Regions from separate parts of the Synechococcus sp. SYN20 genome, predicted to be linked through region 3. Evidence: predicted binding sites of a transcription regulator. Region 3 holds the regulator's gene; each other region holds the start of a gene.
The links. Region 3 encodes NtcA, which controls nitrogen genes in cyanobacteria. Its sites were predicted from a motif close to GTANCNNNNGNTAC; they were not measured.
Positions count from the first base shown of each region.

Region 1: the regulator NtcA is predicted to act here: its motif matches at 3,383-3,396, upstream of urtA (urea ABC transporter substrate-binding protein).
Region 2: the regulator NtcA is predicted to act here: its motif matches at 5,575-5,588, upstream of SynSYN20_RS14150 (anthranilate phosphoribosyltransferase family protein).

Region 1 is NZ_CP047959.1:2,652,058-2,660,220, forward strand. It holds gene urtC (urea ABC transporter permease subunit UrtC) at 1-762, opposite strand, end outside; gene SynSYN20_RS13990 (branched-chain amino acid ABC transporter permease) at 767-1,921, opposite strand; gene urtA (urea ABC transporter substrate-binding protein) at 2,013-3,308, opposite strand; gene ureG (urease accessory protein UreG) at 3,426-4,028, opposite strand; gene SynSYN20_RS14005 (urease accessory protein UreF) at 4,028-4,708, opposite strand; gene ureE (urease accessory protein UreE) at 4,705-5,172, opposite strand; gene SynSYN20_RS14015 (urease accessory protein UreD) at 5,282-6,172, shown strand; gene SynSYN20_RS14020 (urease subunit gamma) at 6,236-6,538, shown strand; gene SynSYN20_RS14025 (urease subunit beta) at 6,550-6,870, shown strand; gene ureC (urease subunit alpha) at 6,874-8,163, shown strand, end outside.
Region 2 is NZ_CP047959.1:2,679,291-2,687,453, reverse strand. It holds gene SynSYN20_RS14165 (RpoD/SigA family RNA polymerase sigma factor) at 1-823, opposite strand, end outside; gene ppk1 (polyphosphate kinase 1) at 1,016-3,145, opposite strand; gene SynSYN20_RS14155 (MFS transporter) at 3,206-4,429, opposite strand; gene SynSYN20_RS14150 (anthranilate phosphoribosyltransferase family protein) at 4,449-5,522, opposite strand; gene cynS (cyanase) at 6,038-6,478, shown strand; gene SynSYN20_RS14140 (HEAT repeat domain-containing protein) at 6,533-7,246, opposite strand; gene SynSYN20_RS14135 (formate/nitrite transporter family protein) at 7,258-8,145, opposite strand.
Region 3 is NZ_CP047959.1:356,618-364,780, reverse strand. It holds gene SynSYN20_RS01820 (hypothetical protein) at 1-76, opposite strand, end outside; gene SynSYN20_RS01815 (lytic transglycosylase domain-containing protein) at 102-2,195, shown strand; gene SynSYN20_RS01810 (hypothetical protein) at 2,151-2,648, opposite strand; gene SynSYN20_RS01805 (thioredoxin domain-containing protein) at 2,791-3,336, shown strand; gene thyX (FAD-dependent thymidylate synthase) at 3,371-4,096, shown strand; gene dcd (dCTP deaminase) at 4,143-4,736, opposite strand; gene SynSYN20_RS01790 (cob(I)yrinic acid a,c-diamide adenosyltransferase) at 4,736-5,344, opposite strand; gene rph (ribonuclease PH) at 5,479-6,204, shown strand; gene ntcA (global nitrogen regulator NtcA) at 6,282-7,016, shown strand; gene SynSYN20_RS01775 (DUF3084 domain-containing protein) at 7,068-8,163, shown strand, end outside.

The DNA.
Region 1 (8,163 bases), 430 kb from region 3:
TAATCCCCCAGCAATTGCAAACACAATTGTTTTAAATAACGTTGGGTTATACCCAGCAAAACGAAGCCGCGGCTCATCATCACGGATTGCAATTAGAACGTTTCCAAAGCGACCACGCACAACCCAACGTAGAAAGACCCACACCAAGATCACAACGACAGCCGTCAACCAAAAGAAACCACGCTGCATCTCTGCCGATCCCAACTCGAGCTGCCCAAACAGAACTGTGACATCCGTTTTGAGACCATTGGTCCCATTAATCAGCTTTTGCTGTCCATTGAAGAAGTTAAAAAAGACCAACAGAGCAGCCTGGGTCAAAATCGAAAAATAAACCCCTTTAATCCGATTACGAAACACCAAGTTCCCCAATACAGCTGCGAGCAAAGCAGGGACTAGCCAAATTGCAATGAGCGTAAAGAGAGGCGAACGAAAAGGCTCCCAAAACAATGGCAACCGATCAACTCCATACAAACTGAAGAATTCAGGAATAGAATTGGGCATATCCATAGAACTCTTCAGTTGGAGATACATCGCAGCGGCATAACCTCCAAGAGCAAAGAAAATTCCCTGACCAAGACTCAGAAGACCTGTAAAGCCCCAAATCAAATCAATCCCAAGCGCCACAATCGCTAGCGATAGAAACCGACCCAACAGGTTCAGACGGAAAACAGGAAGAACCGATGGAGCAGCAACGATGACCGCGATGATCAACACCCAAACAGCCACCGAGAGCCATGGACGCTGTTGAAACGAACGAAACATCAGTTCAAGCCTCCACCATGCGGCCTTTTTGCGGGAACAGGCCTGAAGGACGGAACTGAAGGAACACCACAATGAGGGCAAACACCATCACCTGAGCCATGCTCGTGGTCGCAAAAAATTCAACGCCACCAGCCAGTGGCCCAGGCATATCGGGCCAAATCGTAAGCAGCCTTCCCGCTCCAATCAGATCAGTTAACAAGCCGATCGCAAATGAAGCCAAGACGGTGCCGAAAAGATTGCCAACACCACCGAGCACCACAACCATGAAACAGCCCACGATGTAAGACGTTCCAACGTTGGGACCTACCGAACCCAACAACGACACTGCAACTCCAGCCACGCCAGCCAAACCAGAACCGATCCCAAAGGTGAGGACGTCAACGGTGTCAGTCGGAATGCCGAGGCAGTCGCTCATCGAACGATTCTGAGTGACTGCCCGAATCCGAATACCCCAAACACTGCGGTTAAGGAACCAGATCACCCCAACGACTGCGATCAACGTCATCACGATGATCACAAGACGTGGCACCGGAAATGTGAGATCCATCCACTCGAGACCACCGCGCATCCACTTCGGAGCGGTGACATCCACATTGCGAGATGTCGCCTTAGCAATCCGGCTAATTTGCGAGGCCAATCCACCCGCAAATAACACTCCAATGAAAGCGGAAACAGCCCAACCACCTAATCGCACAAACCGGGATTGACGTCCCTCCAATAAGTGCTTCGGAAGAAACAACGGAACGCTGAATCCGAGCACGAGAAACAGAACCATTCCTGCCGCATAAGCAAGCGGAACGCTGCGCACAAACTGCTGGAGAATCAAACTGACACCCCACGTAGCAAGCAACGTCTCCAGTGGACTCCCATAGAGACGTCGTATCACTGTGCGTTCAAGCAAAATGCCAACAACACCGCTTACAACGAAGGCGCATGGAATCGCAACCAATACGTAGGCGTTGTAAATAGGTGCAAGTAGGGGAAGTTTGAAAATGAGCTGCACCACGTAGGTGGTGTAGGCACCAAGCATGATTAATTCGCCATGAGCGAGATTAATCACACCCATCAAGCCAAACACAATTGCCAGTCCAAGGGCGGCCATCAGCAACACAGAGCCGATGGCCACACCGTTGAACAGACTTTCGAAAAGCAGTTGCACGGGGAGGGTCTAGTAAGCGAAACAAATAAAAAGAGGAGCCCCCAAGGGACTCCTCCTGTAGCAATCCATCAATAGATGGAGCTATCGATGATCAGAGCTTGTACTTCTCTCCCTTGCTGGGATCAGACCAATCGCAAGCGAAGCCCTTCGATGTGGGCTCAAACTGGTTCCAGGTCTGAGGATCAATTGGGCTGTCCGACTCTTCTACGATTTCAAACTGACCATCTGCAGTGATCTCTCCGATCCGAACGATTTGAGAGATGTGATGGTTAGGACGAACCTCGATGGGTCCTTGAGGAGCATCAAACTTAATACCGATCAGGGCTTCACGTACTTTGTCGTCATCGAAAGTACCGGCTTTCTCAACAGCCTGCTTCCAGAGGTAGACCATGTTGTATGCAGACTCTTGAGGGTCGGCAACAACGCGGTCAGCGCCATACTTAGCTTTGAAGTCAGCAGCAAACTTCTTCGAAGCCGGCGTATCAATGGACATCATGTAGTTCCAAGCGCCGTAATGGCCCTCAAGGAACTCAGGTCCAATTGTGCTGATTTCTTCTTCAGCAATGGAATAGCTCATCACGTAGTAACCCTTTTCAGGAGTGATGCCAGCATCCTGAATCTGCTTAAAGAAAGCAACATTCTGGTCACCGTTCAAGGTGTTGATAATTACACCACCATCAGGCAAGGCTTTTTTAATCTTGGCAATAATTGGAGCAACCTCAGTATTACCTAGGGGCAAATAGTCTTCACCAACCACTTCTCCACCCAGAGACTTCACCTGCTCCTTGGTGATGGTGTTTGAAGTACGAGGGAAGACATAGTCAGAGCCCACTAGATAGAAAGGCTTTCCTGCAGCTGGTGACTTCTCGAACATGAAGCTGGTCGCTGGCTCCGACTGCTGGTTAGGAGTCGCGCCGGTGTAAAAAATATTCTTCGAACATTCTTGCCCTTCGTACTGAATTGGGTAATACAGAAAAGCATCCTTCGATTCGTACACCGGAAGCATTGCCTTACGGCTAGCAGAGGTCCAGCCGCCAAACACAACAGGAACTTTGTCCTGATCGATGAGTTTTTTGGACTTCTCAGCAAACGTGGGCCAATCGGAGGCACCGTCTTCAACGATGTAATCAATTTTGTACTTCTTGCCGTCCACCTCAACACCACCGGCAGCATTGATTTCATCAATGGCCATCTTTTCTGTATCCACCAAGGTGGACTCAGAAATCGCCATCGTCCCCGTTAGAGAATGAAGGATGCCGACAGTGACGCTGTCGTCGAATTCCACGCTGGAGGCTTTCTCATCGCCACCACCACAAGCGGTGACGGCCAGACCCAGCGACGCTGCGGCCATGCCGGCAAAGAGACGCTTGGACAATGATGAACTCATGAGTACCAAAAACAAGTGAATCGACGCTTAAACGTCGGAGCACGAAAGGTACAGATCAAGAGCCGCAAGTTCCTGTATCAATAAAAACAATTTGGCTCTTAAGCGCCTAAATACGATTCATTCTTGTATCTGTTGCAACACAAAGGCTTCCACGCGATCGAGTCCTTCTCCCGTCCGAAGGTTGGTAAAACACCAGGGCCGATCCCCGCGCATCCTCAGTGTGTCCTGTTCCATCACACCCAAATCGGCACCAACCAGGGGAGCCAGATCAATCTTGTTAATCACCAATAAATCGGACCGTGTAATTCCAGGTCCGCCCTTACGAGGAATCTTGTCCCCAGCCGCTACATCAATCACGTAGATGCAAAGGTCCACTAATTCGGGACTAAAACTGGCCGCAAGATTGTCACCGCCGCTTTCAACCATCACCAGATCAAGACCGGGAAATTGCTGCTCCAATTCACTTACAGCAGCTCGGTTGATGGAGCAGTCTTCTCGTATCGCCGTATGGGGGCACCCCCCGGTTTCAACACCGCGGATACGCTCCGGCTCTAATGCACCTGAGCGCGTTAGGAATTGGGCATCCTCTTGCGTATAGATGTCATTGGTTACAACAGCTAACTGCAGGCGATCACGCAATCTCCTGCAGAGCGCTTCCACGAGCGCTGTTTTACCTGAGCCCACCGGACCGGCGACGCCAAGCCTGAGTTTGCTGCTCATCAGCTTCGGAACAAACGTGAATACAACTCAGCATGAGCCAACTGGGCGAGCCCTGCACCAGCACCACCAGACCAAAGGGTGCGCGGATCTTGATCCTTCAAAACCCTCGCCTGATCACGAATCATCGGCAACAGTTGCTGTTGGATCCGTTGAGCCGTGGTGGGACCAAGCGGCACCAAGCGGACAGCCGCACTGAGCTGATTCGCAACCCAGCCATAGAGATAACCCTCCACCATCTCCTGTTCAGAGATCTTCAACGACAAAGCAGCCCAAGCCCAGGCCGCTGGCCAAGCCAAGACCACCCGCTGAGGCAATGCCTGAGGCAACGGATGTCCAAGATCAGCCATCAACGCCAGCAAAGAACCGCCCATCTGCACGTGCTGGGCACGCACCTCAGCCGACTCCCTCAAAGCCAGCAACCAGCCATCCAGAGAGATCAAGTCGCTGGGCATCCCTAACCCTTCGCCCTCCCAGACTTGAAACAGAGCACGCAATGGTTGTAACGCCGCAGCTTCCAACCTCAGTGCACCTCTCTGCAGTTCCGCTTCAATCCAGTTCTGAAGTTCGAATGCATCGTTCAGATCGCCATCTTGGATCAAAACCTCAAGCCCCTCGGAATAACTAAACGCACCAACGGGCAAGGCAGGACTCACCAACTGCAGCAATGCAAGCGAGGTCATGCGTGCTGATGGGCGAGATAAGCACCGCCTTCGGGCCTAAATGGACCACAACACCGTGTCAGCTTCAATCCACGGCCATTGAGCATGGTGGCGAGCACAGAGTCATCGAGCAACAACAGCTCATGCTCATGCAACTCAAGAGCCACATGGCGATTGCCAAGGTGATAAGCGGCCTCAAGCAAGGCCAGCGGCGTTGCTGCCTGCACTCGCAATAACTCCTCAGGAGCAGCGGTCACCAACACATGCACCTGCCGAGGGGAATTGGTGAGGCGATCACCAGGCGCCAAGGCCCGCTCGCGTGGCAGCTGCAACAACACCTCTCGACCACAGGCTGTGCGACGACGGCCACGCAGCACCGTGCGCTGATCCGCACTCAGCGGCAACTCCATCACCGCGAGGGTGGCGTCAGGCAATGGCTCCTCAGACAAGAGGCGATGGTCCAACACGATCAAACCAACATCCAAGGGTTCAGACAGCCAAAGAGATCACGCAACAAAGACTGCCCAAACAGCACGCCTTCGTTTGGTAGTGCTTGCTACACAGCCAAGAAGAGTTGGCGTCGAGCGTGCATCCATGCATCGACTTGATCCATGGCACGGCACCTGCAACCTGCAGTTTTTTGCAGGCAGCAGCGGCAGTCAGCATCAAGGGGGCTGCACCGCCCCCTTGAAATTGATGCGCGCCGAACGAGGAGAAAACGGGCGTTGCGAGCTTCCTCTGCTTCACACCGCTGGCGGTCTTGTGGGAGGAGACCAATTGAGCGTCAACCTCGGCTTAAGACCAGGCAGTCGCTGCCTGCTCACCAGCGTGGCCGCGCAAAAGGTATATGGATCAGTGGGTCGCAGCCAGCTCCATCCCCAGGGGGCTTGGGCCCGCCAACAGGTCTTGGCAGAGCTTGATGCCGAGACCGATCTGGAGTGGCTTCCCCAAGAGCTCGTGCTGTATGCCGACGCTCTGTTTGAACAAAACCTCAGCGTCACCTTGCCGATGGATGGATCGTTTCTCAGCGCAGAAATTGTGCGTCTCGGGCGCACTGCCGCAAATGAAACATTGGGCCGCGGATGCTGGAGATCTAGCCTCCAAATTCAACGTCAAACGGCTGAGGGAAGGCGCTGGGAGCTTGTTGATCGGCTCGAAATCAGCGACGCAGCGCTGAAGGGAGTGCATGGACTCAATCAACAACCGGTCTTCGGCACCTTGGTTTGGGCGGCACCCTTCCCTCTCCCAACAGACAAGCTCAACACCCTCCTTGATGACATTCGGCAGGATCGAAACGAACTCAAAGGGACCATGCATTGCGGCGTACTCCCCCAGGGACTGATCGCCCGTTACAGCGGCTTCTCGAGCCGTGATGCCCGTTTCTGGTTCAGCAGGATTTGGGCTCGCACCCGTCAGGCAAGAGCCCTGGCTGCGCCGAAGATTCCCAGGGTCTGGCCTTTACAGGAAGATCCCTTGAAGGTCTAAGCGTTCAGCCTGAACATTCCGCTGGCCCCGGGAGATAGAAACTAAGCGGAGTGCAAGGTCAGCATGCACCTCAGCCCCCAGGAAAAAGACAAGCTACTGATCGTCACGGCTGCACTCTTGGCAGAACGTCGACTCCAGCGCGGCCTCAAGCTCAACCACCCGGAAGCTGTGGCATGGCTCAGTTTCTTGGTTATAGAAGGCGCACGCGATGGGAAGAATGTGGCCGACCTCATGCAGGAAGGAAGCACATGGTTAAGCCGCGACCAGGTGATGGAGGGCATTCCGGAGTTAGTCGATGAAGTCCAAATCGAGGCTGTGTTTCCCGATGGAACCAAGCTCGTAACCCTGCATGACCCCATTCGCTAAGGCTTTCTCTGATGGCACCCCTGATCCCCGGTGAATTGATCCCGGAACCCGGCGAACTTGAACTCAATGCCAATAGGGAGGTCACAACCCTCAGCGTTGCCAACAGCGGTGACCGTCCCGTACAGGTGGGATCCCACTTCCATTTCCAAGAAGCCAATGCGGCCCTGATCTTTGACCGTGACGCTGCACGCGGCCAAAGGCTCGACATTCCAGCCGGTACGGCCATTCGCTTCGAACCCGGTGACAACCGCGACGTGAATTTGATCCCGTTTTCTGGAGCACGCCGCGTGGTCGGCTTCAACGGACACATCAACGGACCCCTCGACGCCTGATTCATGCCCTACCGCATCTCCCGCCAGGCCTACGCCGAAACCTATGGGCCCACCACTGGTGACCGCATTCGTTTAGCGGACACCGAACTCATCCTTGAAGTGGAGAAGGACTTCACCACCTACGGCGATGAGGTGAAATTCGGCGGCGGAAAGGTGATTCGCGATGGGATGGGCCAATCCCAAACCTCGCGGGCTGGAGGAGCCGTTGACACCGTGATTACCAATGCCCTCATCCTTGATTGGTGGGGCATTGTCAAGGCCGATATCGGGCTAAAAGATGGCCGCATCGTTGGCATCGGCAAGGCCGGCAACCCCGACATCCAAGAAGGCGTCACCATCGTGATTGGGCCCGGCACCGAAGCGATTGCTGGCGAAGGGCACATCCTCACAGCAGGTGGGATTGACACGCACATCCATTTCATCTGCCCCCAACAAATTGAAACGGCCCTGGCCAGCGGAGTGACCACACTCATGGGCGGTGGGACGGGACCGGCCACTGGAACCAATGCCACCACCTGCACCCCAGGTGCGTTTCACATCAGCCGAATGCTGCAGGCAGCAGAAGGGCTTCCCGTCAACCTGGGCTTTTTCGGGAAAGGAAACGCCAGCACACCAGAAGCCTTGGAGGAACAAGTACGAGCAGGCGCATGCGGCCTCAAGTTGCATGAGGATTGGGGTACCACGCCGGCCGCCATCGATGCCTGCCTATCGGTGGCCGATCAAATGGATGTGCAGGTTTGCATCCACACCGACACGCTCAACGAAGCCGGCTTCGTGGAAGACACCATCGCCGCAATCAAAGGCCGCACGATCCATACCTTTCATACAGAGGGTGCGGGCGGCGGCCATGCACCAGACATCATCAAAATCTGCGGCGAAGCAAACGTACTTCCCAGCAGCACCAACCCCACACGCCCCTACACACGCAACACCCTCGAGGAGCACCTCGACATGTTGATGGTGTGCCATCACCTTGATCCAAAAATCCCTGAAGATGTGGCCTTTGCGGAATCACGCATCCGCCGCGAAACGATTGCTGCTGAAGACATCCTTCACGATCTCGGCGCCTTCTCGATCATCGCCAGCGACTCCCAAGCGATGGGACGTGTGGGAGAAGTGATCACACGCACCTTCCAAACAGCCCACAAGATGAAGGTTCAACGCGGAGCACTGCCAGAAGACTCAAGCCGTAACGACAACCACCGCCTGAAGCGCTACATCGCAAAGGTCACGATCAATCCAGCGATCGCCCACGGCATCAGCCGTCAGGTGGGGTCGGTGGAAACAGGCAAA
Region 2 (8,163 bases), 410 kb from region 3:
GCTCCTTCTGAATGCTGCGATCCATGCCTTCCATCGGCTCATCGCCGTTTGGATCTGGGATCAGTTCTCCAAGGGTGCTGCGATCTTCTTCGCCACGGGCGTGAGCATCCAGGGAGGCACAGGGAGCACTTTGAGCGATGAGCTCTTCTAGATCTCTCGGTTCAATGCCCATGGCATGGGCCAACTCCAAGCGGTTCGGTTGACGCCCGAAACGATGGGAGAGCTCCCGGGTGATCTTGCGCATTTTCGACAGCTTTTCACTGATGTGAATCGGCAGGCGGATCGTGCGCGCACTGTTGTCAATCGCCCGTGTCATGCCTTGACGAATCCACCAGTAGGCGTAAGTCGAAAACTTGTAACCCATGGCTGGGTCAAATTTGTCGACAGCACGCTCAAGTCCGATGGCTCCTTCCTGAACGAGGTCGAGCAGTTCGAGGCCTTGGTTTTGGTATTTCTTGGCGACACTCACCACCAACCTGAGGTTGGCAGCCATCATCCGATCGCGTGCTCTCTTCCCCATCCGGATGCGATGGCGTTGCTTAGGTGTGCGGTCTTCTTCTTGAATGTCAAGCAGTGCTTTCATGGCTTGCACATGGTGTGCAAGCTCAATTTCTTCGGCAGCTGTTAGGAGTGGTACACGCCCAATACTGCTTAAGTAATGACCTATTGAATCTGTGGCTAAACGTCCACTTGAACGATTCCCTTTGCTCGAAGTTGTGCCACTTGAGCGATTGGCTGCACCGCGACGACTAGCCGCTGGCAATAAAGGTTCCAGAGAAGTGCCCATAGAGGCATCTTTTTTGGACTTCAGAGGGATCCCCATCACCCTGATCTCCTAATTAATTTGGCTGAAACTTAGCACTTGGTCGAGAGATGGACTTCCTCAATGCTGAAGCCTTTGTGAAGGCTTTCTGAGAGCTTTCTGAAATTCATGATTTTGATCAAATGGGGGTATCAAGTGCTACGAAGATTTAAAATTATTTTATTATTTGTTTTGATTTGATTTTAAAAATGGCTAAGAATTTAGTCGAACTAAAGCGCTTCCTTTCCAGTCATCGATTAGCTGCAATTGGGAGTTGCGCTCTTCTCCTTCGGGATTCCGCTGAATGAAAGATCCGTCAGGCTGCATGTCCCATGCCCCTCTGTTGTCGCTTAAGTAGCGCTCAAGTAGGCGCTCGAGCTGTGCTCTTAGCTCTGGTTCTTCAATGGGCACAACCGCTTCGACGCGTCGGTCAAGATTGCGTGGCATTAAGTCGGCGCTTCCGATGAAGACCTCCGCTTCGCCGCCGTTGTTAAACCAAAAGATGCGCGAATGCTCTAAGAAGCGGCCAATGATGCTTACCACTTTGATGTTGTCGCTAATGCCTTCAAGGCCGGGGTAGAGGCTGCACATCCCTCTGATGATTAATTGGATCGTGACTCCGGCTTGAGATGCTTCATACAAAAGAGCAATGATTCCGGGATCCACCAGAGAATTCATTTTTGCTTTGATCGATCCACCACGTCCCTGTTGGGCATGTTCGATTTCACGCCGAATCAATTGCTCCATTCCCTTTCTTAAGGAGACAGGAGCAACAAGTAGTTTGCGGAAGCTTTGTTGTTTGGAGAAACCGGTTAGGTAGTTAAACAACTCCACAAGGTCTTGGCCGAGTTCTGGTCGTGCTGAAAGCAGGCCTATATCGGTGTAAAGACGAGAGGTTTTGGAGTTGTAGTTGCCAGTTCCGATATGGACGTAGCTGCGCAGGCGTTCTTTCTCTTTGCGAACGACCAGAACAATCTTGGTATGTGTTTTGAGGCCAATCACGCCATAAACCACATGCACACCTGAGCGCTCAAGATGCTTGGCCCATTGAATATTGTTGTCTTCATCGAAGCGGGCTTTGAGCTCTACCAGGGCCATCACCTGCTTTCCATTTTCTGCTGCACGGATGAGTGCTGCGATGATCGGGGAATCTTTGGACGTGCGGTAGAGGGTCATCTTGATCCCCATGACGAGGGGATCGTCTGCCGCTTGATTGATGAATTCCTCTACCGATGTGGAAAACAAGTCGTAAGGGTGATGGAGGAGAACATCGCGGCGACGCACGACTGAGAAAATGCTTTCGAACTCCTCTTCCTTGATCGAGCCGTCTTCCAACATGCCTCTTTGAGCGCGGCTGAGGACGGCGGGAGTTTGACCTGAATGGGTGGCGTCTTTGAGGTGAGGGAGCGGCAGGCCCATCAAGCCGAAGAGATCATCGAGGCCCAGAGGTCCATTCACTCTGTAGAGGTCTTCTTCAACAACAGACATGCCGTCCATCAACATCTCAATGACGTCTTGCGGTGTGTCGCCAGCAACCTCTAGGCGGACCACTTCCCCCCCCATCCGTCGCTTTCGCAGGCCTTGTTCGATCGCGATCATGAGATCGTCGGCTTCAAGGTCTCGTAGCTCCAGGTCTGCATCCCTGGTGACCCGGAAAAAGTAATGGCCTTCGATGCTCATTCCTGGAAAGAGCAGGCTGAGATTGAAGGCAATCACCTGTTCAAGAGGCACTGCCGTATGCAACGGCTTGGCATCAGGGCCGCTCAGCTCAATCGGAATCGAGACAAAGCGAGGAAGGATCTTCTGGGGAACCTTCACACGAGCCAGTTGGCGTTGGCCCGACTCTGGGTCGTGGATCAGGGCGGCCACGTTGAGGCTGAGATTGCTAACGAAGGGAAAGGGATGGGCAGGATCCACCGCTAGGGGCGTTAAGACCGGAAAAATCGCCGTTTGAAAGAAGTTGTCCACCCAGTCGCGTTGGGCGTTGTTTAGTTGTTCGTAATTGAACAGAAACACTCCATAGTCTTCAAGGCCCACGCGGAGGTGGTTGAGGTAGTGCTTCTGCTGGGCTTCCAGCAGCTCTGAGAGCTGGTTGCGAATCTCATGGAGCTGCTCCCGAGGGGTTCGCCCGTCTTCACTCTGTTTGTCGATGCCGGCCTCAACCTGAGACTTCAAGGACGCCACGCGCACCATGAAAAACTCATCGAGATTGTTGCTGAAAATGGCGCTGAATTTGGCCTGTTCCAACAACTGCGTTCTTTGGTCGAGCGCTTGAGCTAAAACGCGCCTGTTGAAAGCGATCCAGCTGAGCTCCCGATTGATGTAGAGATTCCCGGGAAGCATGACGCCGCTTATCAATGGTCTAGAGCACAGTGCTCGCAATGGAAAGGTAGCAATCGTGCGTCAGCCTGTGGTGTGTTCAAGGGGACTGCGGGTCACCAAGAGCAGCACGACCACCAGCAATCCTGCGCTTCCAAAGAACGGACTGGTTTGACCAAGGAGGTCGTAGGCCACTCCAGCCAGCGGTGGTCCTAAAAAACTACCAAGACTCTGCAGTGCTTGCAGGCTGCCAAGAGCAGCGCCTTGTCCTTCATTGCTGAGACGCCGAGACACGAGGCTGCGAAGGCTTGGGGTGACAAGACCTGTGCCGCTGGCCAAAATCGCCACCGCTGTGAACACTCCGACCCTGGCTTGTTCTGGATTGGTGCTGGGGATCAGCAAGCAGCCGGCGATCACCAACCCGAGACCGATCAGCGTGAGTTTCCACTCCCCAAAACGTTTCACCAACGGACCGATCAGTCCACCCTGGACGACGGTGGCAACCACCCCCACAATCAAAAAGGCCGTGGTAGCGAGCTCTGGGCCCCAGTTGAATCGTTGCTTGAAATAGAGCACCAGGATTGCGGTGAAGCCATTGAAGGCAAGAAAAAATAGAAAAAAGCCCAAGGCCAGACGCCCGACGGCTGGGTTGCCAATCACTCGCGCGATTTGAGCGAAGGGGTTGAGCTCCCGTTTGCGGGGAAGAACGCGGCGCTCTGACACCGGATGGGTTTCAGGAAGCAGCGTGAGAACAACAACGAGGTTGAGGACGGCGAAGCCGGTGGCCACCCAGATCGGCACCGTGACGGCAATCCGGGCCAATTGGCCCCCGAGAAAGGGCCCGATAATGAATCCAAGGCCGAAGGCCACTCCGATCAGTCCGAAGGCGCGTGCGCGTTTCTCCGGTGGTGTGATGTCTGCGAGTACGGCGCCTGCCGTGGCGGCTGTTCCACCGCTTACCCCATCGATCAGACGGGCTCCAAACAGAAGAAAGAGGGGCAACACAGCACCAGCAGGCCAGTTATGGCTCAAGGTGATGGCGAAGACTCCTAGGCCCAGAACGGAACCACTCACGCAGATGGCGATCACGGGCCTGCGACCGAAGCGATCACTCAGGGCTCCGATTAACGGAGTTGCTGCAAATTGCGCGAGGGCGTAACTGCCAGCTAATAACCCAAGGGTGCGACCGTCGGCATTGAACGATGCCAACAGAAATGGCAGCAATGGAAAAACAATGCTTTCGCTCAGTCGGTCATTGAGCAGCGTGAGAAACGCACTTAATAACGTTGGAACGTGAGGACGGCGCACGTTCGATCGAGGCGGTTATTCACCTTCCCACAGATGCTCGCCACGCGATCAGTTTCTCTAGGGCTGTGGTGCCTACTCCATTGGATTGCATGGTTTGGGCTTTCTCCACGCCGTCCTCCAAGCTTTTGCTCAGTCCGCTTAACCAGAGGTAACAGCCTGTGTTCCAACGCAAAGACTGAGCCATGGGCCCTCGCCCTAGAAGTGCCTCTTTGGCGTGCGTAGCCCAGGCCTCCTCCGATTCCCAGCGGGGGTCATCTCCGAAGCAGCCATGGTCCCGGGGATGAACGATGTGTCGTTCGGGTTCCCCTGAGTTTTGGATCCGAGCCGTGATTCCGGCTCGACTGACAGGGAGGTCTGTTCCGCCTTCTAAGCCTTTTACGGTGATGACGTCCTTTTCTCCGGCTAGTTCTAAGGCTTGCCAGGCTCGGCTTTCCGTTGGCGGATGCACAAAGCCACTGACAAGGAGGTGGTGTCCTTGGTGTGCGGTCCAGAGCAGCTCGGCGCTTGCTAGTGGAGGGCGTTTCCCGAGATCATCCCGAGCGGGCAGCAGAGCCTCTCCGAGGGGGAAGTGTTCCGGTTGATAAATGAGGGCAAGACCATGCCGGTTGAATCCTGTTTGAACATCGTTGATGGAGAGTCCGTTCAGGTTGAGCCCGATGGAAGCGAACAGTTCTAAGGCTGTAATTCCAAATTTCACCGGCATTCGCTTCCCACCCTGCAAGACCACAGGTTGTCCCGACCCCACCAACAACAAGGTGGTTAAGGGGTAAATCGGTGCCGTGCGAGATCGACCGTCAAAGGGCATGCCAAAACAGATCGGCCGGCGTTGATCGGGTTCACTGAGAAGACAAGGCCCGAGACGTTTATAGGTGTCGAGCATTCCGGTGAGCTCTTGAGGCTCAGGCCGGCGAATGCGATGGGCGATCAAAAAGGCGCCAATTTGAACGTCTGACGCTCCTCCCGTGAGCATCAACTCCATGGCCTCATCGGCTTCGCTTCGAGTCAACCCTTTGCTGGTGTGCTCTCCACTGCCAATTTTGCGTAGCAATTGCTTGAAAGATGCACGCTTCTTGGCTTCTGGAGACATTTCCATTGATATCACCGGAACCGAAGGAGATCGTTCCGCAGAATTATCCCCTTCGGCGGTAGTCATTGATACCGGATCTTTTTATTTAACTCGAGGTTTGGCTCCTGCATAAGCCTGCATAGCTTCCATGGAGTGGGTGGGATGGATGCTGTCGCCCTTCGGCGTAATAGAGACGTTCAATGAGCAGGTTTGGAAATGTTTGACGAACAAAAGCTGGAGTCACTGACAAAGAGTCGCTCACTAGGATGCCATTAATACTTTTAAAGACTTGATTCAGGAATTGATTGAACCGATTCGCGAAAGAGGATAGAAACATGAGTACGACCTAGCCATCAACTCTTCAATGATGCGCTCTTCCTCTCATTCGTTCTGTCACCGATGCTTCTATTGGTTGTTCTGGGATTAAGAATTGGTAGCCAATGCATCGGTTTTGGGTCTTGATCTTGTAGATGATCCACTCACTGCTGAGTGGCTCCGTAAGGCTTGCTGATCTCTAGTAGTTCATTTATTCTTCTTTTTACATGACAACGACGGTTACTGCTTCGCTCATGGCAGCAAAAAAGGCTAAGGGGCTTTCTTTTGCTGATCTAGAAGCGGCCCTTGGGCTCGATGAAGTTTGGATTGCTTCCCTCTTTTATGGACAGGCCACCGCATCCCCTGAAGAAGCAGAGAAATTAGCAACTTTGTTGGCTCTAGATCCAGCCATTACCGCTGCACTGCAAGAGTTTCCAACGAAAGGAAGTCTCGATCCCGTCATTCCTGTAGATCCATTGATCTATCGCTTCTATGAAATCATGCAGGTTTATGGAATGCCCATGAAAGATGTCATCCAGGAAAAGTTTGGCGATGGAATTATGAGTGCTATTGATTTTACTTTGGATGTGGATAAGGTTGAAGATCCAAAGGGTGATCGGGTGAAAATCACGATGTGTGGAAAATTCTTACCCTATAAAAAATGGTGAGTTTTTGATCTCATTTAAGTAAGAGCCCGGCACGATCGGGCTTTTTTATATCCTTTAATATTGCTGTTGAAGCTGACGCCTCGCTTGCGTGCGTCGCTCTGGGTTGGTGAGTTCTGCGCTCAGTAACTTCAATGCAAGTTTGCTGTGAGTTGTGGCCATGCATCCTAAGGCTCTTAAAGCAGCCTCAGCAGCTGCATCGGATCCTTCTTGGACCAAAGTTGTTAGCCTGTCGCTAATAATAATGTCGTCTCGTCGCTGCAGTAAACGTATGCAAGCGATGACGACAGGATCACGCCAATCTTGCAGAGCGGGTTCACATAACTGCAGCAATTCAAGCGATTGAAGTTGATGAGATTTGAAGCCAAGAAGATTAAGGCCTGCGAGCCGTTGTGCTTGGCCAGGTAATTGCAAAATATGCTCAAATTGAGACAGAGTGAGTTCTGCACCCCAGCAACTCAGTGCGTTGAGCAATAAGGCATCAGGATCATTGGATTGATTCAGTTGTGTGAGCAACCAATCCTTTGCTTCAGGTTGATGACAGAGCCCGGCGGCATGGATTAATTCAGGACGAATTCCGTAGTGTTGGATCAGGGTTTGGATGATTGGCCAGCCTGTTTCCGCCAACATTCCTAAACGCTCAGCCACCGCAAAACGGAGTTCATCAGAAAGGCTGGGAGAGAAAATCTCTCCCAGCCAGGTTGGATTCAAGGGAATCTTCCGTGCATTGGCTAGCCGATCCCAGAGGGTGGCTTCATCAATGGCACTCATGGAGTTCAAAATTAGCGGGCACCAAGCTCAGCAGCCAGTTCACGTTCCAGTTTTTCGTCATGCTCTGTGGGAAGCACATCGGAAATTTTGGTGCGGTGAGTGCTGTAAAAGAGCATGCCAATAAATACCATACCTCCAACAACATTCCCCAGCGTGACTGGGAGGAAATTCCAGAAGATCACTTTGTAGAACGGAACGCCTGAACCGAGGATTGGTCCAGCTGTATGCAGGAATTGATTCACAACAATGTGTTCCATGCCCATTGTTTGGAAGGCCGTAATCGGCAACCAGCAGGCCAGCAATTTGCCGGGAACACTTTTGCTCACAAGAGCCATCGTGACGCCGAGGCACACCAACCAGTTTGCAACAACTCCACGCAAGAAAGCCAAGAAGAAACCCATGCTTCCGAGGGCTTCGTACTTTTTCACAACGTTGATCTGATTCAGAGCAACAATCTTTTGAGCCACAAGATCCCAAATGGGTGGACCTACGTTCTCAGCAGCAGCATCCATGCTGCCGCTGGTGAGGCTGATGGCCATGATGATCGCCACAACGAGCGTGCCGATGAAATTGCCAATCCAGACCCATGTCCAATTTCGGAATGTTGCTTTCCAGCTACATTTGCCGGCCCATGTTGCCATCGGTAGCAACGCGAAGTTTCCAGTGACTAACTCCATCCCGAACAGGACGATGCTGGCAAAACCAAATGGGAATAGAAGAGATCCCACAAATGGCAGTTTCGTAAGGATTCCTACTGTGAGGGCCAGGATGACGGCAAGACCAAGAATGGCGCCAGAATAAAAGCCACGGATCAGCAGATTTTTAATGCTGACAGTTGCTTTCTTGCCGCCGGCTAAAATCATGCCGTCGACGAGTTCATTAGGTAGGACGTAGTCCATCTGGGACGCTGTTGCGCT
Region 3 (8,163 bases):
AAGCGAGGCCAACAGCAATCGCACAGCGACGGCGTTGCTCACTCCCTGGGCGCCGCGGCCCTTGCCCCTGTGCCATCCCAATGCCGTGCGCTGGGAACAGAATGCCATCAGTTTCCGGCCGAGGCTTGACCGCTCAACACTCCCGTGGCCTTCTGCTTCTCGCTGGAACTCCACTTCTCACCGTTGCACTCGTCCTCGGCGGACAGACGGTCATGCGCCGCCTGCACACTCCAATCACACCATCCCTTTCAAGCGCTGATCTCTGGACGCGTTACCGCTGGTCGATCAATCCCAGTGAACGGAGAGAAGCAGCTCTTTCTCTTGCGGCGCGCAGCGCCGATTCAGCGGAGAGATCCCAGCGGTTGCTGGCCAATCAGGGCTGGGGCAACGATCCCATCGCTGCCGTCACGCTGAAACAGCAGGCGTTAATCGCAGCAAAACTCGGCCAGCCGTCAGAAGAACAGAAACGTTGGCAAGACTTGCTTCAACGCTTCCCTGAGAGTGCGGCCAGTGCCGATGCGCGTTATCAGCTCGGGCAAACCAACCCAAGGCTTCACGCAGATCTGTTCCGGCAACAACCAGGCCATCCAGCCGCCCTAGCGGCAGCAGCAGAAACCAAAACAGAATCCCCCAAGCAAGCCCTCGCGGCCTTGCATCTAGCCCGATGGGGCGCCCGATGGCCAGGAGCTGCCTCGCAGCTCAGGGAAGCCTGCAACAGGATTAGCGGCGATGGCTTGAACCAAGACGATCGGCTGACGCTCGCCCAAGGGCTGGCGTCCCTTGGTGATGGGAGTGCAGCAGAAGCCTGCCTCCAGGGCACGCCCACCACTCCAGCCAGCGCCTTGGCCATTGGTCGGATCCTGCTCCGAGGCACCGCCGAACAGCAGGAGCGTGGAACGCAGCACTTGCTCGAGCTCGCCATCAACCACCCCGATGATCCGGCGGCGCTCGAGGCAGCGGCGCTACTGAGCGAGCCGCTCAAACCCGATCCCACTTTGTTGGATGCACTGCCGCAGGCATTGCAACAACGTTCCGCTGATGTTGCAGCAGCCCGGGTGCGGCTTGGTGACGGGGCGAACGGTGACTGGGCAAATGCCATGTCCGTTCTGAAGCGCTGGCCGACCAACCCAGCCGCCTGGCAACTGCAGTGGGACTTGGCCCGCGAAGCCCTTTTAAACGATCAATGGACAACGGCAGAAGCACTGCTGAACGCCATTCCGAGCGCAGATCTTCCTGAACCTTTGGCCGCAAGACAGCAGTTCTGGCTGGGGCTCGCACTGGCGAAGCAAGACCAAACAGCGCAAGCCAAAAACGTCTGGGAAACGTTGGTCAAAACGCATCCGAGGAGTTATTACACCTGGCGCGCCGAGGTGCGATTGGGACGGGGAGATCTTCCAGATCTCAATCAAGCATCAGCCTCTCGCTCTGCAGCCCTTGGCGAGTCGTTTCCATCGCACTGGGAGCCATTAAAAAGTGGCGATCCATTCGTGGATCGTCTCTGGCGACTCGGCCAAACCCAGGAAGCATGGGAAACCTGGAGAAACCAACAGCCCCGATCCGATCAGCCATCCAATCCAGAGCAAAAGCTCGTCGAAGGTCGCCTTCGCATTGCCGTCGGCGACGCATGGACGGGTCTGAGTCGTCTTTGGCGCGCCAGCTTGAGACTGGTGAATCAAACCTGCGAAGAGCAACAGCTCCTCCACCGCAGCCAGCATCCGCATCTGCTCCCGGAGGTGTTTGAGACCGCATCCCAAACAGAGGCGGTACGCAGGGAACTCCTCATGGCCATCGCCAAGCAGGAATCTCGCTTCTCCCCAGGCGTGAGCTCACCCGTCGGGGCGATCGGGTTGCTGCAACTGATGCCAGCGACGGCGGAAGAACTGGCCGGCGGCACCCTGAGTAGCGATGAGCTACGCGAGCCAACCCGCAATGCCAAGCTCGGAGCGCGCTACCTCGCGCAATTGCTGGAGCAATGGCAGGGCAACATTGTGCTGGCGATTGCGAGCTACAACGCCGGGCCTGGAGCCACCAGCCAATGGGTCACTCCGCTTCTGGAGAAAGATCCAGAATTATGGGTGGAGCGCATCCCCTATCCAGAAACGCGCCTTTACACAAAAAAAGTACTGGGCAATCTCTGGGCCTATCTCGGATCAGGACGCGACCGCTGCGACAGCGGAAGCCAACGGGTTCGGTAGATCCTGCCCCAACCAGATGCCCACAAGCACCAGCGCCCCCAAGCCCAAGGCCATGACCTGAGGCGAAGGCACCACCTTGATCCGGGTGAGGTCCAAACGGGCCAGCAAGGTGGCAGACGCCAAGATCAGCACATCTGACAGCAAGCTCAAACTGAGCACATAAAGCCCCACCACGATCACCAGCAGCAGGGTCGAAATCAGGCTGAGCACCCGACTGGAGGCCATCAATAACGACAGTTGGCGAAGCAAAAGATCAGGCATCGTGCAGATGAGCACGATCACCAGCGATTGAACGATCTCTACCGTCCAGAACAAGCGGGGCGACACGTTCTGCAGAGCAATTAAGTGCTCGCTCTCAATCGACCAATGGTGGCCAAGGAAAACGGCAACAACAAAGAGCAAAAGCAGCAGGGGGGCCCGCAGCGGTAGGACCAAAAAACGAAAAAAAGACATCAGCAAGCAGCCAACGGTCGACCGATGAAATCACTGATGACATCAGCGAGACAGCAGATCCCAACAACAGAATTGGCTTTTAAACGCTAGCAACAACACACGCATCAGCCTGCCAAAGTGAAACCAATCAAGTCTTCCCGGGATGACCGGCAGTTCCGCCCCCGCCACCCTGACCCCCTTGCAAAAGGGGTTGCTTCTGATCACTGCACTGGTCCTTGCTGCTGGATTATTTCTGCTGCGCAATGGTCTCAATCAGGAAGCGCCTCTCGATCAGCTGGCCAGACAATCCCTGGATCCTGAGGTGGCCCTCACCAACTCCCGGCCCACCGTGCTGGAGTTTTACGCCGATTGGTGTGAGGCCTGCCAAGCCATGGCACCCGCGATGCTTCAAACGGAACAAAATCATGCCGATCAACTCGACGTTGTTTTGGTGAATATCGACAACCCACGCTGGCTGGATTTGACCGATCAATACGACGTCACAGGGATTCCACAGCTCAATTTATTTTCAGCCGACGGCGTGATGCGCGGGCGTTCGCTTGGAGCGAGAACAGCTGACGAGTTGGAATCACTAGCGGTTGCATTGATTAACAATGCGCCTTTACCTCAGCTTGCGGGCGTTGGTTCCACCAGCAGCGTGCCCCCTGCCGAGACAGTTTCAAGCCCAGGGCCCCGCAGCCACAGCTAGACAAAGCATGAACAGTTCAGCGCAGACGACACCAATGGACTCTCGTTTTCGAGTTGACCTGATCGCCGCAACCCCGAACCCGCAACAGTGCGTGTACGTGGGAATGCACCAGGACTACAGCGAGGGCTTCGTCGCGGCCGACCGCGAGCAATGGCCAGATGAAACCAAAGCAGGCGAAATCTGCGTCAAACGCCTCCTAGCCGGAGAACGGGGACATTACGGACCCATGGAGCATGCCCAGATTGTGTTGAACGTGGGCTGGTTTCCGCATTCCGTGATGCAACAGGCACGGACGCACCGGGTGGGCGTCAGTTTTGATGTGCAATCCATGCGCTACACAGGCGAGCGCATCTGTCGGGCGGCACAGGGAGAACTCGATCTCGAAGAGGTGTTTTATCTGCGTCCCGTTGGTGAGTACAGCGACCGCAAGGGAAAGAAATACCTCTACAGCGAGGCTGAACGCCAAAAAGATTTAAACCACTGCAAAATCAGCGCCGATCGGTATCAGGAATTGCTTCAGGCCGGCTTTGCAGAAGAACATGCCCGCGGCATTCTCCCCTTCGATTACAGGCAACATTTTGTGGTGAGCTTCACGCTCAGAGCCTTCCTGCATTTCATGGATCTACGCGCCAAGCTCGATGCTCAGCAAGAAATCCGCGAGCTCTGCGATCTGATGTGGCCCCATCTCAAGGCTTGGACTCCAGAATTTGCAGGCTGGTACGAAAAAACAAGACTGCATAAGGCCCGGCTCGCCCCCTAATGAATACTTAGGAAGCACTTTTCAGGAAGCAATCATGCGCTGACGTTCAGATCTTGGCCAGCGTGACGCGCTCGGGCTGATGCTGATATTTACCTTGTCGGTCGCTGTAGGTGGTCTCACAAGGATCACCTTCAAAAAACAACAACTGGCAGATCCCCTCATTGGCATAAATACGACAATCAGCTCCAGAACTGTTACTAAATTCCAGGGTGAGATGTCCCTCCCAGCCAGCCTCTGCTGGAGTGGTATTCACAATGATGCCTAAACGGGCATAGGTGCTCTTGCCCAGACAAATAACCGTGATGTTGGGCGGCACCCGCATCTTTTCAAGGGCAACACCGAGGCCATACGAATGTGCTGGAAGGATGAAATAGTCCCCATCATCATCGTGATGAATGGGCGTGGATTCAAGATTGTCAGGGTTGAATCGCTTGGGATTCATGATCGTGCCAGGGACATGGCGAAAGATCAAAAACTCCTTAGGCGAGAGCCTCAAGTCGTAGCCATACGACGAGCAGCCAAAACTAAGAACCGGGCTCTTGCGTTGATCCGGATCCAAGTGGCGCACTAAGCCATCTTGAAAAGGCTCGAGCATGCCTGCCCCAGCCTGATCCGTAATCCAGCGATCGTTTTTCAGCATTAGAAACCTCGACGCAATTCCGTGACTTGATCAGCCATCTCCATCATCTCTGCAGGGATCGCGGGCCCGGTCACGATCACATCCATGGCTGATGGCCTTTGCTCTAACACCGACAAGACATCCTCATGGCTCAAATAGCCAAGCTCGATCGCCAAGCCAATCTCATCCAGCACGAGTTGGTCCAACGTGCCCTCTAGAAGATGGGTTTTGCAGATCTCCCAGACCGACTGAACAGCCTCTTTGACCTCGTCATCGCGGCTAGCAGCAGGATCTGAAAGGCATTCCGTCACGGAAGGCCGCAACCATCGGAGCCGATCGCACAGGGTGAGGCTGCTCTGGGGACCTTGTCCCACTCCACCCTTGAGGAACTGAGCGATCAAAACATTGCTACCCAGGCCTGCCGTCCGCAGCGCCTGGCTCAGCACACCAGAAAAACTCCCCCGAAATGAAGCGGTATGCACCTGAAGCTGACCTTCTGGAGCCACCAAATGCAGGGGTGGACGAACTTCTACGGAAGGAAGTCTTCGAAGCCCTGCTTGCTCAAGAGTCCTGTGGTCAACAGTCCGCGACTCACGAGAATGATGGGTAGGGCTGAGGCTGACGGTCATCACATTCGCCGATGTCCGGCAAATCCGGATGTGGATGAATCTAGCGGTGAAAGTGCAAGACACAAGTGCTTTGACACCATCCATGGTGTGCCGAGCCAACTGGCAGGCTCAAAGAACCTCCACACCCTGGGCTCATGACCGACACCTCTCGCAATGACGGACGTCAGCCGGGCGAGCTTCGCCCCTTTTCGATCAGCTGGGATCCCATGGGATTTGCCCTGAGTTCAGTGATCATCCACAGCGGACGCACCGCTGTTCTTTGCAGCGTTTGCCATCAAGAAGGGGTGCCTCGCTGGCGCAAAGATCAAGGCCAGGGGTGGCTCAGCGCCGAATACCGACTTCTGCCTGGATCCACTCCAGAGCGACAAAACAGAGAACTGCTCAAATTGAGCGGACGCACCCAGGAGATTCAGCGCCTGATTGGCCGCAGCCTGCGCGCAGCCATCAACATGGAAGCCCTCGGCGAGAACACGTTGAGAATCGATTGCGATGTGATTCAGGCGGATGCAGGCACCCGCACCGCTGCGATCAGCGGATCTTGGGTCGCGCTTCAACGAGCCTGTGAGCGACTGGTTCAACAAGGAATTCTCAACACCAACCCCGTCCAATCCCAAGTGGCCGCCGTCTCCGTTGGGGTGATTCACAAACGCCCCCTTCTCGATCTCGACTACAGCGAAGACAGCCAAGCCGATGTGGATCTCAACGTTGTGATGAACGGAGCAGGGCATTTGCTGGAACTGCAGGGCACTGCCGAAGGAGCTCCTTTTAGCCGTCAGCAGCTCAATGACCTACTAGACCTCGCCGAGCCTGGCCTCAAGCAGATCATGCACGGTCAGAATTTAGCTCTCTCCAGTAGGTGAAAATGCCGAGTTTCGTGTTCCTTGCTACATGAACAGGAGGGGCTGATCCATAGCATCCCGACATACGAATAGGGACCATGGCCGAGGTCAGCCGCGGCTTCAGCCGCTACGCACCACCAACAATGCGCCCGGCGGGCTCGAGCTTCGGAAGTCCCGCGGTTCCTTCCAGCCGCACGCTTCAAGATGTCATTCGGGGACTCGATGGTGCCAACTCTGAGATGGTGGAACGTGGGAAAACCATCTTTTTCCCCGGGGACCCTGCAGAAAAGGTGTACCTGATTCGGCGCGGGGCCGTCCGCCTTTCCAGGGTTTATGAATCTGGCGAAGAAATCACGGTTGCCCTCTTACGAGAAAACAGTTTGTTTGGCGTTCTGTCGTTACTGACAGGTCACCGTTCCGATCGTTTTTATCACTCGATCGCTTTCACAAGAGTGGAAATGGTCACGGCTCCAGCCACATCAGTCCGGCAGGCCATCGAAGCTGACACCAGTGTGGGCTTGCTTTTACTGCAGGGTCTATCCAGCAGGATTCTCCAGACCGAAACGATGATCGAAACCCTCACCCATCGAGACATGTCATCTCGGCTGGTGAGTTTTCTGTTGGTGCTCTGTCGAGATTTCGGAGTTCCTGGTCAACGGGGCATCACCATTGACCTACGCCTCTCACACCAAGCCATCGCCGAAGCCATCGGTTCCACGCGCGTTACCATCACGCGTCTCCTGGGTGATCTCAAGTCATCGAGCCTGGTGGATATCGATCGCAAAAAGATCACTGTTCTCGATCCAATCGCTCTCGCTAAACGGTTCAGCTGACCATGCAGGTGAAGATGGAGCTCCCGTCCGAACTCTGATCCTTCGTTCACCGTGACCGGCTGGTTCCTACTTCTTGCTCTGCTAGTCCTTGGAGGCGTGCTCTCAACCCTGGGAGACCGCCTTGGTTCTCGTGTGGGGAAAGCTCGGCTGAGCTTGCTTGGACTGCGTCCAAAGCGCACGGCCGTGGTGATCACGGTTTTAACGGGCAGCCTGATTAGTGCGCTTTCACTTGGACTCTTGCTGTTAGTGAGTCGGCAGCTCAGGGTGGGCCTGTTTGAACTCAATGCTCTCGAAGCCAAATTGCGGAGCAGTCGCGCCGACCTCAAAACAAGCAAAAGCGCTCAGAGGCAAGCCAGCAAGGAGCTCACAACGGCACAACAACGAGCGGCAGAACTGCGTCGCACCCTGAAGCCCCTCCAGGAACAAACCCGATCCTTGGAAGCCGAGCGGCAGCGATTGAGCCAAGACGTGAATGCGAAAGATATTGAGATCCAACGCACCGAGCAGGAACTCTCGGCCGTGCGCACGCAAATTCGCAGTGGAGAGAAAGAACTCAATCAACTAGAGGACACGCTCTTGGCGCTGCGGCGCGGAAACGTCGCCATTAGCAGCGGTCAGCCACTTGCCACCGTGACTCTGAAGCTCGAGCGTCCCGATCAAGCAAAAACGGTCATCGATCAGTTATTGCGAGACGCCAATCTTCAGGCCTATCAACAAGTGCTCCCTGGCCAACCCGCGGAAAGACAAATTTTGCTAGTTCCGCGACCTGACATCAAGCGCTTGGAGCAAACGATTCGCAAACCTGGCACCTGGGTTGTGAATATCCGTTCAGCCGCCAATGTGCTGCTCGGAGAAACCGTTGTGTACGCCTTCCCTGAAGTGCTTCCCAATGTCACCGTGACAAGGGAGGGAGAGGTCTTGGCCCGCACCACCCTGGCGAGCAATGAACGCAACCCTGAAGCCGTTCGCAACCGACTCAATCTTCTCCTTGCCTCCACATTGGCCGAGGTGCAACGACGCGGTTCGCTCAGCAAGGGGTTGCAGTTTGATGGCAATGCCATCAATGCGCTTGGCCAAGAACTGATCGACCGCAACGGAGGACTCGCAGCGCTCGAAGCAGTCGCTTTACGACGCAGCGAAACGGCAG